Regions from separate parts of the Streptomyces roseifaciens genome, predicted to be linked through region 2. Evidence: predicted binding sites of a transcription regulator. Region 2 holds the regulator's gene; the other holds the start of a gene.
The links. The regulator HrcA, encoded in region 2, represses chaperone genes, less so after heat shock. The targets are predictions, from matches to a motif close to TTNGCACTCNGNNNNNCNGAGTGCNAA.
Positions count from the first base shown of each region.

Region 1: a site for HrcA is predicted at 3,101-3,127, ahead of groES (co-chaperone GroES). Genes of this name have one in related genera too.

Region 1 is NZ_LNBE01000004.1:3,533,443-3,540,218, forward strand. It holds gene AS857_RS32885 (ester cyclase) at 65-763, shown strand; gene groL (chaperonin GroEL) at 928-2,550, opposite strand; gene groES (co-chaperone GroES) at 2,645-2,953, opposite strand; gene AS857_RS32900 (polysaccharide deacetylase family protein) at 3,323-4,189, opposite strand; gene AS857_RS32905 (class I SAM-dependent methyltransferase) at 4,442-5,569, shown strand; gene AS857_RS32910 (hypothetical protein) at 5,665-5,991, shown strand; gene AS857_RS40160 (hypothetical protein) at 6,117-6,563, shown strand; gene AS857_RS32920 (Uma2 family endonuclease) at 6,551-6,776, opposite strand, start outside.
Region 2 is NZ_LNBE01000004.1:423,567-430,342, forward strand. It holds gene hemW (radical SAM family heme chaperone HemW) at 1-876, shown strand, start outside; gene AS857_RS18955 (DUF3097 domain-containing protein) at 963-1,790, opposite strand; gene AS857_RS18960 (MBL fold metallo-hydrolase) at 1,796-2,548, opposite strand; gene hrcA (heat-inducible transcriptional repressor HrcA) at 2,735-3,751, shown strand; gene dnaJ (molecular chaperone DnaJ) at 3,752-4,888, shown strand; gene AS857_RS18975 (nitronate monooxygenase) at 5,040-6,170, shown strand; gene AS857_RS18980 (16S rRNA (uracil(1498)-N(3))-methyltransferase) at 6,167-6,776, shown strand, end outside.

The DNA.
Region 1 (6,776 bases), 3.1 Mb from region 2:
GAGAATCCCGCCCTCCCGGGTGATCCATTCAGGACTAACCTGGATATATCACCCGGGAGGCGCCATGACTTTCGTACAGATCATCGACTGCAAGACGAGCCGGTACGACGACATGAACCGGCTGATGGACGACTGGCTCGCCGCGACCGAGGGGAAGCGCACCGCCACGCACTCGATCGTGGGCAAGGACCGCGCGCAGGGCGACCACTATGTGGAGATCGTGGAGTTCCCCTCCTACGAGGACGCGATGCGCAACTCGAAGCTCCCCGAGACCGACCGGATCTTCGCCGAGATGGTCGCGCTCTGCGACGGGATGCCGACCTTCACCGACCTGGACGTGGTCCGCGACGAGCAGCTCAACAAGGCCGCGGCCCGCCGCTTCTTCGACGAGGTGGCGCGGGACGGGAATCTCGGCCTGATCGAGGAGCTCTTCGCCGCCGACCACCGCGACCACGACATGGGCAAGGCCGAACCCGACATGACCGGCCGGGACGTCATCCGCTCCGACGTCGAAGGCTGGCGGGAGGCGTTCGACTTCGCCTTCACCCTCCACTCCCAGATCGCCGACGGCGACGAGGTCGCCACGCGCTGGACCTGGCGGGGCACGCACCAGGGCGACTTCATGGGCCACCAGCCCACCGGGCAGGAAGTGCTCATGACAGGCACCACCGTCTTCCGCTTCCAGGACGGGAAGATCGCCGAGAGCTGGTGGTTCTACGACCTGATGCGGCTGATGGGGCAGCTGGAGGCGGGGCCGGTGTGAACCGCGGGCACCCGTGAGCGGCCGGACGAACGGCCGGACGGCCGGACGGCCGGACGAACGGCCGGAGCCCGGCACCCACCAGGGGTGCCGGGCTCCGACTGCGGCCGCTGTGCGGCGTGAGGTCAGCGCCTCAGAGGCGGTGCCTCAGGGGCAGTGCCTCGGCGTCAGTGCGAGTGACCGTGGCCGTGACCGGCCTCGGGCTCCTCGTCGGCCGGCTTCTCGACGACCAGGGTCTCGGTCGTGAGCAGCAGCGACGCGATGGACGCGGCGTTCTCCAGGGCGGAGCGGGTGACCTTGACCGGGTCGATGACGCCGGCCTTCACCAGGTCGCCGTACTCGCCGGTCGCGGCGTTGAAGCCCTGGCCCTTGTCGAGCTCCGCCACCTTGGAGGTGATGACGTAGCCCTCGAGGCCGGCGTTCTCGGCGATCCAGCGCAGCGGCTCGACGGCGGCGCGGCGGACGACGGCGACACCGGTGGCCTCGTCGCCCTCCTTGCCCAGGTTGCCCTCGAGCACCTTGACGGCGTGGACGAGCGCGGAGCCACCACCGGAGACGATGCCCTCCTCGACCGCGGCGCGGGTCGCGGAGATGGCGTCCTCCAGACGGTGCTTCTTCTCCTTGAGCTCGACCTCGGTGGCCGCACCCACGCGGATGACGCAGACGCCACCGGCGAGCTTGGCGAGGCGCTCCTGGAGCTTCTCGCGGTCCCAGTCGGAGTCCGTGGCCTCGATCTCGGCCTTGATCTGGGCAACGCGGCCCTGGACGTCCTCGGAGTTGCCGCCACCGTCGACGATCGTGGTGTCGTCCTTGGTGATGGTCACGCGGCGGGCGGAGCCCAGCACGTCCAGGCCGACCTGGTCGAGCTTGAGGCCGACCTCCTCGGCGACGACGGTGCCGCCGGTCAGGGTGGCCATGTCGCCCAGCATCGCCTTGCGGCGGTCGCCGAAGCCCGGGGCCTTGACGGCCACGGCGTTGAAGGTGCCACGGATCTTGTTGACGACGAGGGTGGAGAGGGCCTCGCCCTCGACGTCCTCGGCGATGATCAGCAGCGGCTTGGAGGAGCCACCCTGGATGATCTTCTCCAGCAGGGGCAGCAGGTCCTGGATGGAGGAGATCTTGCCCTGGTGGATGAGGATGTACGGGTCCTCGAGGACGGCCTCCATGCGCTCCTGGTCGGTGACCATGTAGGGCGACAGGTAACCCTTGTCGAAGGCCATGCCCTCGGTGAAGTCCAGCTCCAGACCGAAGGTGTTCGACTCCTCGACGGTGATGACACCGTCCTTGCCGACCTTGTCCATCGCCTCGGCGATGAGCTCGCCGACCTGCTTGTCCTGGGCGGACAGGGCGGCGACGGCGGCGATGTCGGCCTTGTCCTCGATCGGACGGGCGGTCGCGAGCAGCTCGTCGGAGACGGCCTTGACCGCGGCGTCGATGCCCTTCTTCAGGGCGGCCGGGGAGGCGCCGGCGGCGACGTTGCGCAGACCCTCGCGGACCAGCGCCTGGGCCAGGACGGTCGCGGTGGTGGTGCCGTCACCCGCGATGTCGTTGGTCTTGGTCGCCACCTCCTTGACGAGCTGGGCGCCGAGGTTCTCGTACGGGTCCTCGATCTCGACCTCGCGGGCGATGGTGACGCCGTCGTTGGTGATGGTCGGGGCGCCGAACTTCTTGTCGATGACGACGTTGCGGCCCTTGGGGCCGATCGTCACCTTGACCGTGTCCGCCAGCTTGTTGACGCCGCGCTCGAGGGCGCGACGGGCGTCCTCGTCGAACTTCAGGATCTTCGCCATGGTTGCTTCAAGTCCTCTCAAACGAACCGCGCCCCGGACCCCGGCGGCACATACACACGGGAACCAGGGCGCAGATCACATCAAACGGGGTGAATTACTTCTCGATGATCGCGAGCACGTCGCGAGCCGAGAGAACGAGGTACTCCTCGCCGTTGTACTTCACCTCGGTGCCGCCGTACTTGCTGTAGAGCACGACGTCGCCGACGTTCACGTCGAGCGGAAGACGGTTGCCCTCCTCGAAGCGGCCCGGGCCCACGGCCAGGACGACGCCCTCCTGGGGCTTCTCCTTGGCGGTGTCCGGAATAACCAGGCCAGAGGCCGTGGTCTGCTCGGCGTCGAGCGGCTGGACCACGATGCGGTCCTCGAGCGGCTTGATGGCAACCTTGGAGCTGGCGGTCGTCACGATCCGACCTCCCCCTTCGGAGATTCACGGGGTTATCTGTCTGAGGTGGCGACCAGGAGGATCCGTCGTCGCGGGTGCCGGATTTCCCGTCGCTGCGTTTGGCACTCCCGGGTGGAGAGTGCCAACGGAGCCGAGACTATGACGCGGTTAGCACTCGGTCAAGCGGAGTGCCAATTCGCCGTGCGGCGAGCTTGCAGTTCACCCCTGGGGGTAAGCACCCGGCCGGTCGGGGCGGCGCGCCCCGGCGTTCCGGCGCGGAGATGGATCTGCCCGCGGGCCGCGGGTCGTAATCCTCCGGATTCCCATGCGGCGCGTACGGCGCTCCGTGCGCACGGTGCTCTGTGCGCACGGAGCTCCGTGCACACGGCCCTACACGTAATCCTCCAGGCGCGCCACGGTGAACCCCTGCCGCTCGATGCTGCGCAGCATGTTGGCGACCATCTGCGTCATGGTCGTGCCCTTGAGCTCCGAGGGGCCGCGGAAGTGGGCGAGGACGATGTCGCCGGAGCGCAGCTTGCCGCCGTCCGCGTAGCGCATGTCGTTGATCTGCATCGTCGCCTCCCACAGCAGCAGCGCCTTCACCCCGCAGCTGCCGGCCGCGGCGAGGGTGGCGTCGTTGTAGTTGCCGTAGGGCGGCCGGAACAGCGGCGGCTTGCTGCCGTACCGCCTCTCCAGGACGTCCTGCTGGCCGCAGACCTCGCGGCGCTGCGCGTCGGCCGAGAGGGTGCGGAGGTTGGGGTGGGAGAGGGTGTGGTTGTGGATGCCGTTGCGGTTCCCCTCGCCCCGCAGCTGCTCGAAGTAGCCGTAGCCGCCGCCCGCGCGGGCGATGTCGTCGGTGAGGAACATCGTGAAGGGCAGCTTCAGGTCCCTGGCCATCTTCACGAACTCCGGGTCCTTCTCCGCCCCGTCGTCGAAGGTCAGGAAGACGACCTTGTCGTCGGTCGGAACGCGCCGGATCACCTTGGGCGTGGCACCGGTCCTCATCGCATCCGTCAGCCTGGTGGCCGGCGGGGCGGGCGGCGCGGCGAGCGGCTTGTCCAGGCCCCAGCGGCGGTAGGCGGCGGCGTCCGGGACGGCGGAGGCCGAGGGCGAGGACGCCGCGTCCGTACGCGGAGCGGGGGACGCGGACGCCTCCCCCTTGCCGCCGCCGGAGGAGGAGCCGGAACAGCCGCTGAGGAGCAGGGCCAGCATCACCGCGCCCGTGGCGGCGGCGCGGACGGATGTGCGGGCGGACACGCGGGCCGGCATGCGGGCGCGTACAGGGCCGGATATTGGGGAGCTCACACCTCCGATTGTTGTGCATGTGTTCGAGCCGGGCAGAAGGGCGGCCTGTCGGAGGGCCGGGGAGCAGGGCTGGGCAAGAATGGCCGGGTGCCAGCACAGAACGAACCGAACAAGCCGAGCAAGCCGAACGACCGGGACGAGCCGGACGCGTCGGCGGCCGCCGTCGCCGCCTTCACCGCCCTCCTCACGGACGAGGGCCGCAGCCTGCTCGCCGGGCTGCGCGACCACGACCCCGCCCGGGAACTGGCCACGGCGACCCGGCTGCGCCGCGACCACCCCGCGGAGCTCGTCTCGGCGGCGCTCGGCATGGCCCGGCTGCGGCAGCGGGCGGTGGCGAAGTTCGGGGCGGAGGACGCGTACCGGATGTTCTTCACGCCGAACGGCGTGGAGCAGTCGACGCGACGGTCCGTGGCCGAGTACCGGGCCGGACGGTTCGCCGCGCTCGGCGTCCGCTCCGTGGCCGACCTGTGCTGCGGCATCGGCGGCGACGCGATCGCGCTGGCACGGCTGGGCATCCGCGTCCTCGCCGTCGACCGCGACCCGCTGACCTGCGCGGTCGCCCGCGCGAACGCCGAAGCGCTGGGCCTGTCCGACCTCATCGAGGTGCGCTGCGCCGACGTCGCCGACGTGGACACCTCGGGCTACGACGCGGTGTTCGTCGACCCGGCGCGACGGGGCGGACGCGGCCGCATCTTCGATCCGGAGGCGTACTCGCCGCCGCTGTCGTGGGCGATCGAAGCCGCCCGGAAGGCCCCGCGCGCGGCCCTCAAGATCGCTCCCGGGGTGCCTCACGAGGCCATCCCGGACGACGCCGAGGCCGAGTGGATCTCGGACGGGGGCGACGTGAAGGAGGCCGTCCTGTGGTTCGGCACGGCGCCGGGCGCGCGGCGGGCGACGCTGCTGCCGGGCGGGCACTCGCTGGTGGGCGCCGGGCTGCCGGACCCGTCGGTACGACCGGTGGGGCGGTACGTGTACGAGCCGGACGGCGCCGTGATCCGCGCGCACCTGGTGGCGGACGTGGCGGCCGCGCTGGGCGACGGCGGGCTGATCGACGAGACGATCGCGTACGTGACGAGCGACGAGCTGCGGGCGACGGACTACGCGTCGGCGTACGAGATCACGGACGTCCTCCCGTTCAACCTGAAGAAGCTCAAAGCCGTGGTGCGGGAGCGGGGCATCGGCGTCGCCGTCATCAAGAAGCGGGGCTCGGCGGTGGAGCCGGAGGACCTCCGCAGGAAGCTGAAGCTCGCCGGACCGAACTCCTGCGTGATCGTGCTGACCCGGGCGGCGGGCGCGCCGGTGATGCTGCTGGGGCGGGAGGTCCGCGGGTAAGCGGGCTGCGGGTGAGCGGTCCGCGCGCAAGTGGTCCGCGGGTAACCCGGCATGGGCGACGAGGAAGGAGGGGATGTTCCTCCTACGCTCACCCCATGACCGAGAACCTGAACGAGAACGAGATCAAACTCAAGGCCATCGCGGCGCTCACGGCCCTGCGCGGCGGCGTGGGGACGGACTACGTGTCGTCCCTCCTCGGCGAGGTGATCCCGGACGAGTTCATGGTGCCGGTCGGCGCGGAGGCGCGCGAGGTGGGACTCGCCGTGCTGAACCAGCTCTCCGCGCCCATGAGCGCGCTGATCAGCGGATTGATGCTGGCCTTCGAGGCGGTCGCGGACGCCTACGACGAGACGACGCCCGAGGCGCCGACGGAGGAGATCCTGCAGACCCTGGCACTCGAACTCGCCCGCGACTCCGGCTGACGGCGGCATTCGTTCCGGTCAGTCGTATTTCCCGCCGAACGACCATTGCGACGACGGGTTCGGCGCTAGCGTGCGTCGCGTCCGGCACGGGCACGTGGGCTACGGGGGCGACGGGGGCGAGCGGGATGCTGAGCGAGGCACTGACGGCGGCGGCCGCGGCGGGCGGTACGGCAGTCGTACAGACGGCGGGGACCGACGCGTGGACCGGGCTCCGGGAACGGGTCGCCCGGTGGTTCGGGCGCGGCGACGGGACGCGCGAGCGCGGAGAACTGGAACGGCTCGACCGCACGGCCGGCGCGCTGGAGACCGCGGCCCGGTCCGGGCAGACGGAGCGGACGCGCGACCGCCAGGAAGCCGTCTGGCAGGACCGCTTCGAGACGCTGCTGGAGGGCCTCCCCGCGGAGCAGCGGGAGGCCGCGGCGGAGGAGTTGAAGGCCCTGGTGGAGAAGTACGGGGCGCCTTCGCAGGCGGCGGGGCAGGCGTCCGGGAACGTCTTCCGCGGGCCGACGGCGTTCGAGGCGGGTGACACGAGCGACGGCGTCACCCACCTCGCCCCGGATCAGTCGGCGTAGTCCTTCAGCTTCTCTGTATCCAGAGTGATGCCGACCGGGGCCGGGAGCTTGACGGTGTCGCCGTACGGGTAGACCGTGCACACCTGGTAGGTGCCGTCCTTCGGCTCGCTGTGGACGACGACCGTGTGCGCCTGGCGGTCGACGAGGAGGTAGACCGGGATGTCCGCCTCGGCGTAGCCGTCGCGCTTCTCGTTACGGTCTCGCCGGTCCGTG
Region 2 (6,776 bases):
TTCGGCCTCGCGGACGGCGCGGAGGTCACCACCGAGGCCAACCCGGAGTCCGTCGACCCGCGCTACCTCGCGGAGCTGCGCGAGGGCGGCTTCAACCGGATCTCCTTCGGCATGCAGAGCGCCCGGCAGCACGTCCTGAAGATCCTCGACCGCACGCACACGCCCGGCCGCCCCGAGGCGTGCGTCGGCGAGGCGCGCGCGGCCGGCTTCGAGCACGTCAACCTCGACCTGATCTACGGCACCCCCGGGGAGTCGGACGACGACTGGCGCGCCTCCCTCGACGCGGCGATCGGCGCCGGCCCCGACCACGTCTCCGCGTACGCGCTGATCGTCGAGGAGGGAACCCAGCTGGCCCGCCGCATCCGCCGCGGCGAGGTCCCGATGACCGACGACGACGTCCACGCCGACCGCTACCTCATCGCCGAGGAGGCGCTCACCGCCGCGGGCTTCTCCTGGTACGAGGTCTCCAACTGGGCCACGACCGACGCCGGCCGCTGCCGCCACAACGAGCTCTACTGGCGCGGGGCGGACTGGTGGGGCGCGGGACCCGGCGCGCACTCCCACGTGGGGGGCGTGCGGTGGTGGAACGTCAAGCACCCGGGCGCGTATGCGCAGGCGCTGGCCGAGGGACGCTCCCCGGGAGCGGGCCGCGAGGTCCTGCCGGAGGAGGACCAGCGGGTCGAGCGGATCCTGCTGGAGCTGCGGCTGGTGGACGGCTGCCCGCTGTCGCTGCTGCGGCCCGCGGGCGCGGCGGCGGCCGCCCGTGCTCTGGCGGACGGCCTGCTGGACCCCGGCCCGTACGCGCAGGGCCGCGCGGTCCTGACCCTGAGGGGTCGGCTGCTGGCCGATGCGGTGGTGCGGGACCTGGTGGACTGAGGTCCCGGGGCTCTGCCCCGGACCCCGGTCCTCAATCGCCGGACGGCTGAAAATCTTTAGCCGTCCGGCAGCGGGCGGAGCCGCGGCTATGGAGCCGTCACGAAGTCGATCAGTTCCTCCACCCGTCCCAGCAACTCCGGCTCAAGATCCTTGTACGAGCGCACGCCCGAAAGGATCCTCTGCCACGCGGCGCCCGTGTTCTCCTGCCACCCCAGTGCCCGGCACACCCCCGTCTTCCAGTCCTGCCCCCGCGGCACCCGCGGCCACTCCCGGATGCCCACGGACGACGGCTTCACCGCCTCCCAGACGTCCACGTACGGGTGACCCACGACCAGCGCGTGATCGCCCGTCACCTCCGCCGCGATCCTCGACTCCTTCGAGCCGGGCACGAGGTGGTCCACCAGGACGCCCAGCCGGGCGTCCGGCCCGGGGGCGAAGGAGCGGACGATCGCCGGGAGGTCGTCGATTCCCTCCAGGTACTCGACGACCACGCCCTCGATGCGCAGGTCGTCGCCCCACACCCGCTCCACGAGCTCGGCGTCGTGGCGGCCCTCCACGTAGATGCGGCCCGCCCGGGCGACGCGTGCGCGCGCCCCGGGGACGGCGATCGAGCCGGAGGCCGTCCGCGCGGGCCCTTGGGGAGCGCGTGCCGCACCCGCGGGGCGTACGAGGGTGACGACGCGCCCCTCCAGGAGGAAGCCGCGAGGCTCCATCGGGAAGACCCGGTGCTTGCCGAAGCGGTCCTCAAGGGTGACCACCGGCCCCTGCGCCGTCTTCTCGCACCGGATCACCGCCCCGCAGAAACCGGTGGTGACCTCCTCGACCACGAGGTCGGCCTCGGCCGGCACCTCGGGCACGGGCGTGTTCCGCTTCCACGGAGGGGTCAGGTCCGGTCCGTACTGTCTGCTGCGCATGGCGATCATTCTTCCCGGGACACGCCGAAGCGTGCCGCCAAGGCGTCCCGCTGCGCCCGTACGAACGCCGCGTCCACCACCGCCCCGTGCCCCGGCACGTACAGCGCGTCCTCGCCGCCGAGCGCCAGCAGCCGGTCCAGGGCCGCGGGCCACCGGTGGGGGAGAGCGTCCGGTCCGGCCTGGGGCTCGCCGGACTCCTCCAGCAGGTCCCCGCAGAAGACGACCTCGGGCGCCCCGCCCGAGCCCGCGACGAAGACCGCCAGGTCGTGCGCGGTGTGGCCGGGCCCGAGGTTGGCGAGGAGCACCCGCGGCCCGTCGCCCAGGTCCAGCGTCAGCTCCCCGCTGACCGGGTGCCGGGGCGTGACCAGCCGCTCGGCGGCCTCCGCGGCGGCCCCGGGCGCGAGCCCGTACCGCTCCGCGTCCAGGCGCAGCTCCTCGCGCTCGCGCCGCATCAGCTCGGCGGCGCCCACGGCCCCGTACACCTCCGCGCCCGGGAAGGCCGCCGTGCCGAAGACGTGATCGAAGTGGGGGTGCGTCAGAGCGATATGCGTCACTTCCCGGCCGAACAGCTCGCGCACCTCGCGCCCGAGCTCAGCGCCCTCCGCGACCGTCGAGCCGGTGTCCACGAGCAGCACGCCCGTACTGCCCGCGACGGCCCCGACGGTGGCGTCCCACGTCGGCATTCGGCGGCGCGCGACGCCCGGCGCGAGCCGCTCCCACCGTGCTGCATGCCCCTGGCCTTGCTGACCGCTGTCCATACCAGGACGCTAGCGGGAGCGCGGTACGGTTGCCCGTCCGGCGTCCTGCCGCGGGCACGCGGCGGGGACGGCTCTTGCCCTGCCTGTGGTGCACGGCCGTACACTGGCTGGAGGGCTTTGGCACTCGTGACTGCTGAGTGCCAGGAACGGGCCCCGTAAGACGGTCTGGACTTGGAGGTGCGCGCGATGCTGAGCGAACGCAGGCTCGAGGTGTTGCGCGCCATCGTCCAGGACTATGTGGGCACAGAGGAGCCGGTCGGCTCCAAGGCCCTCACCGAGCGGCACCGGCTGGGTGTTTCCCCGGCCACGGTGCGCAACGACATGGCCGCGCTGGAGGAGGAGGGCTTCATCGCCCAGCCGCACACCAGCGCCGGCCGCATCCCGACCGACAAGGGCTACCGGCTCTTCGTCGACCGCCTGGCGGGCGTCAAGCCCCTGTCGACGCCGGAGCGGCGCGCCATCCAGAACTTCCTGGACGGCGCCGTCGACCTGGACGACGTCGTGGGGCGCACGGTCCGCCTGCTGGCGCAGCTGACCCGGCAGGTCGCGGTGGTGCAGTATCCGTCGCTGACCCGTTCGACGGTGCGCCACGTGGAGCTGCTCTCGCTGGCTCCGGCCCGCGTCATGCTCGTGCTGATCACGGACACCGGGCGGGTCGAGCAGCGCATGATCGACTGCCCGGCCCCGATCGGCGAGACCTCCCTGGCGGATCTGCGCGCGCGGCTCAACAGCCGTGTCGTGGGCCGCCGGTTCACGGACGTCCCGCAGCTGGTGGCGGATCTGGCCGAGTCCTTCGAGCAGGAGGACCGCGGAACCGTTTCTACGGTGCTGGCCACCCTGCTGGAGACGCTGGTCGAGGAGACCGAGGAGCGGCTGATGATCGGCGGCACCGCCAATCTCACCCGTTTCGGTCACGACTTCCCCCTCACCATCCGGCCCGTGCTGGAGGCGCTGGAGGAGCAGGTCGTGCTGCTGAAGCTGCTGGGCGAGGCCAAGGACTCCGGGATGACGGTGCGCATCGGCCATGAGAACGCTCACGAGGGACTGAACTCCACATCGGTCGTCGCCGTCGGCTACGGTTCGGGCGACGAGGCAGTCGCCAAACTCGGCGTGGTCGGACCGACCCGCATGGACTACCCCGGAACGATGGGAGCGGTACGCGCAGTGGCACGTTACGTCGGACAGATCCTGGCGGAGTCGTAAGTGGCCACGGATTACTACGCGGTCCTGGGCGTACGGCGCGACGCCTCGCAGGACGAGATCAAGAAGGCCTTCCGCCGCCTCGCCCGCGAGCTGCACCCGGACGTCAATCCGGACCCGAAGACGCAGGAGCGGTTCAAGGAGATCAACGCCGCCTACGAGGTGCTCTCGGACCCGCAGAAGAAGCAGGTCTACGACCTCGGCGGCGACCCGCTCTCCGCGTCCGGCGGCGGTGGCGGCGCCGGTGGCTTCGGCGCGGGCTTCGGCAATTTCTCCGACATCATGGACGCCTTCTTCGGACAGGCGTCGCAGCGCGGCCCGCGCTCGCGCACCCGGCGCGGCCAGGACGCCATGATCCGTCTCGAAGTGACCCTCGACGAGGCCGCCTTCGGGACGACCAAGGAGATCCAGGTCGACACCGCCGTCGTCTGCACCACCTGCAGCGGCGAGGGCGCGGCCCCGGGCACCTCCGCCCAGACGTGCGACATGTGCCGCGGCCGCGGCGAGGTCTCGCAGGTCACCCGCTCCTTCCTCGGCCAGGTCATGACCTCCCGGCCGTGCCCGCAGTGCCAGGGCTTCGGCACCGTCGTGCCGACCCCCTGCCCGGAGTGCGCCGGCGACGGCCGCGTCCGCTCGCGGCGCACCCTGACGGTCAAGATCCCGGCCGGTGTCGACAACGGCACCCGGATCCAGCTCGCGGGCGAGGGCGAGGTCGGCCCCGGCGGCGGCCCCGCCGGCGACCTGTACGTCGAGATCCACGAGAAGCCGCACACGGTCTTCCAGCGCCGCGGTGACGACCTGCACTGCACGGTCACCATCCCGATGACGGCCGCGGCCCTCGGCACGAAGGTGCCGCTGGAGACCCTGGACGGCGTCGAGGAGATCGACATCCGGCCCGGCACGCAGTCGGGCCAGTCGATCCCGCTGCACCAGCGCGGCGTCACGCACCTGCGCGGCGGCGGCCGGGGCGACCTCGTCGTGCACGTCGAGGTCATCACCCCCAACAAGCTCGACCCGCAGCAGGAAGAGCTGCTGCGGCAGCTGGCGAAGCTGCGGGGCGAGGAGCGGCCGATGGGCGAGTTCAAGCCCGGGCAGCAGGGGTTGTTCTCGCGGCTGAAGGATGCGTTCAACGGGCGGTAGGCGCTGGGCCGGGGACGGACGCTGAGCGCTCCGCTTCCCCCTGGTCCTCTACGCACCTGTGTGGTCTTTTTCACCGGACGGGCTCGGATCGAGCCCGTCCGGTGATTGACATGGTCTGTGACACGATGTGGTCATGGCATACGAACCCAGGGTGGCCTCCGCGCTCACCGGCCTGTGCCGGCACCCGGTCGTGCAGGCGCCCATGGCCGGCGGCGTCTCCGGGCCCGCCCTCGCGGCCGCGGTGTCCGAGGCCGGCGGCCTCGGCTTCCTGGCCGCCGGTTACAAGACGCCCGCGGCGATGTACGAAGAGATCAAGCAGCTTCGCGCCCGCACCGCCGCACCCTTCGGTGTGAATCTGTTTATGCCGCAGCCACCCGCCGCCGACCCGGCGGCCGTCGAGGTCTACGCCGAGCAGCTCGCCGGCGAGTCCGCCTGGTACGAGACGCCGCTGGGCGACCGGGACCACGGCGGCGACGACGCCTACGACGCGAAGCTCGCGATCCTCCTCGACGACCCCGTGCCGGTCGTCTCGTTCACGTTCGGCTGCCCCTCGCGCGAGGCCGTCGCCGCCCTCGCCGCCGCCGGCACGCTGACCGTCGTCACCGTCACCTCGGCCGCCGAGGCGCTGGCCGCCCGCGACGCCGGTGCGGACGCCGTGTGCGCCCAGGGCATCGAGGCCGGCGGCCACCAGGGCACCCACCGCGACGACCCGCACGCCGACGGCGCGGGCGCGGGCCTCGGCCTGCTGTCCCTGCTCGCCCAGGTCCGCGACGCCGTCGACCTCCCCGTGATCGCCACCGGCGGGCTGATGCGCGGCGAGCAGATAGCCGCCGTCCTCGCCGCGGGCGCGAGCGCCGCGCAGCTCGGCACCGCCTTCCTGGCCTGCCCCGAGTCCGGCGCCCACGCCCTGCACAAACAAGCCCTGACCGACCCGATGTTCGTGGGTACGGAGCTCACCCGGGCCTTCTCGGGCCGTCCCGCCCGCGGGCTGGTGAACCGTTTCATCCACGAGCACGGCCCGTACGCCCCCGCCGCCTACCCCCAGGTCCACTACCTGACGGCAGGGCTGCGCAAGGCCGCCGCCCAAGCGGGCGACCCGCAGGCGATGGCCCTGTGGGCCGGCCAGGGCCACCGGCTCGTCCGGCCCCTGCCCGCCGCCGCGCTCATCGAGACGCTCATCACCGAACTCGACGCGGCACGGGACACATCGACGCAGGGGGAGCGGGGCACGGTACGGGGGAGCGAGACGCGGGGGAGCGAAATGCGAGGGAGCGAGTCATGACAGCGCCGGTGTTCCTGGTCGAGGAGGACGCCCTGACGGGGGTCTTCCCCGGTACCGTCTTCCCCCTCGACGGCCCCGAAGGGCGCCACGCGGTCTCCGTCCGCCGCCTCCGGGTCGGCGAGGAGATCGGCCTGACGGACGGTCAGGGCAATGGCGCCTTCGGCACCGTGGCCGCCGTCGAGGGCAAGGACCGGCTCGACGTCGCCGTGACGTCCGTACGCTCCGAGCCGCAGCCCGAACCCCGCATCACCGTCGTCCAGGCCCTGCCCAAGGGCGACCGCGGCGAAGTCGCCGTCGAGACCATGACCGAGACCGGCGTCGACGCGATCGTCCCCTGGGCCGCCTCCCGCTGCATCACCCAGTGGAAGGGCGACCGGGGCCTGAAGTCCCTCGGCAAGTGGCGCGCCACCGCCCGCGAGGCCGGCAAGCAGTCCCGCCGCCTCCGCTTCCCCGACGTCGCCGAGCCGATGACGACCCGCCAGGTCGCCGGGCTGCTCGCCGGCGCCGCCTTCGCCGCCGTCCTCCACGAGGAGGGCCACAGCGCTGCGCTCGCCACGGCCGCACTGCCCGCGACGGGCGACATCGTCCTCGTGGTCGGCCCCGAAG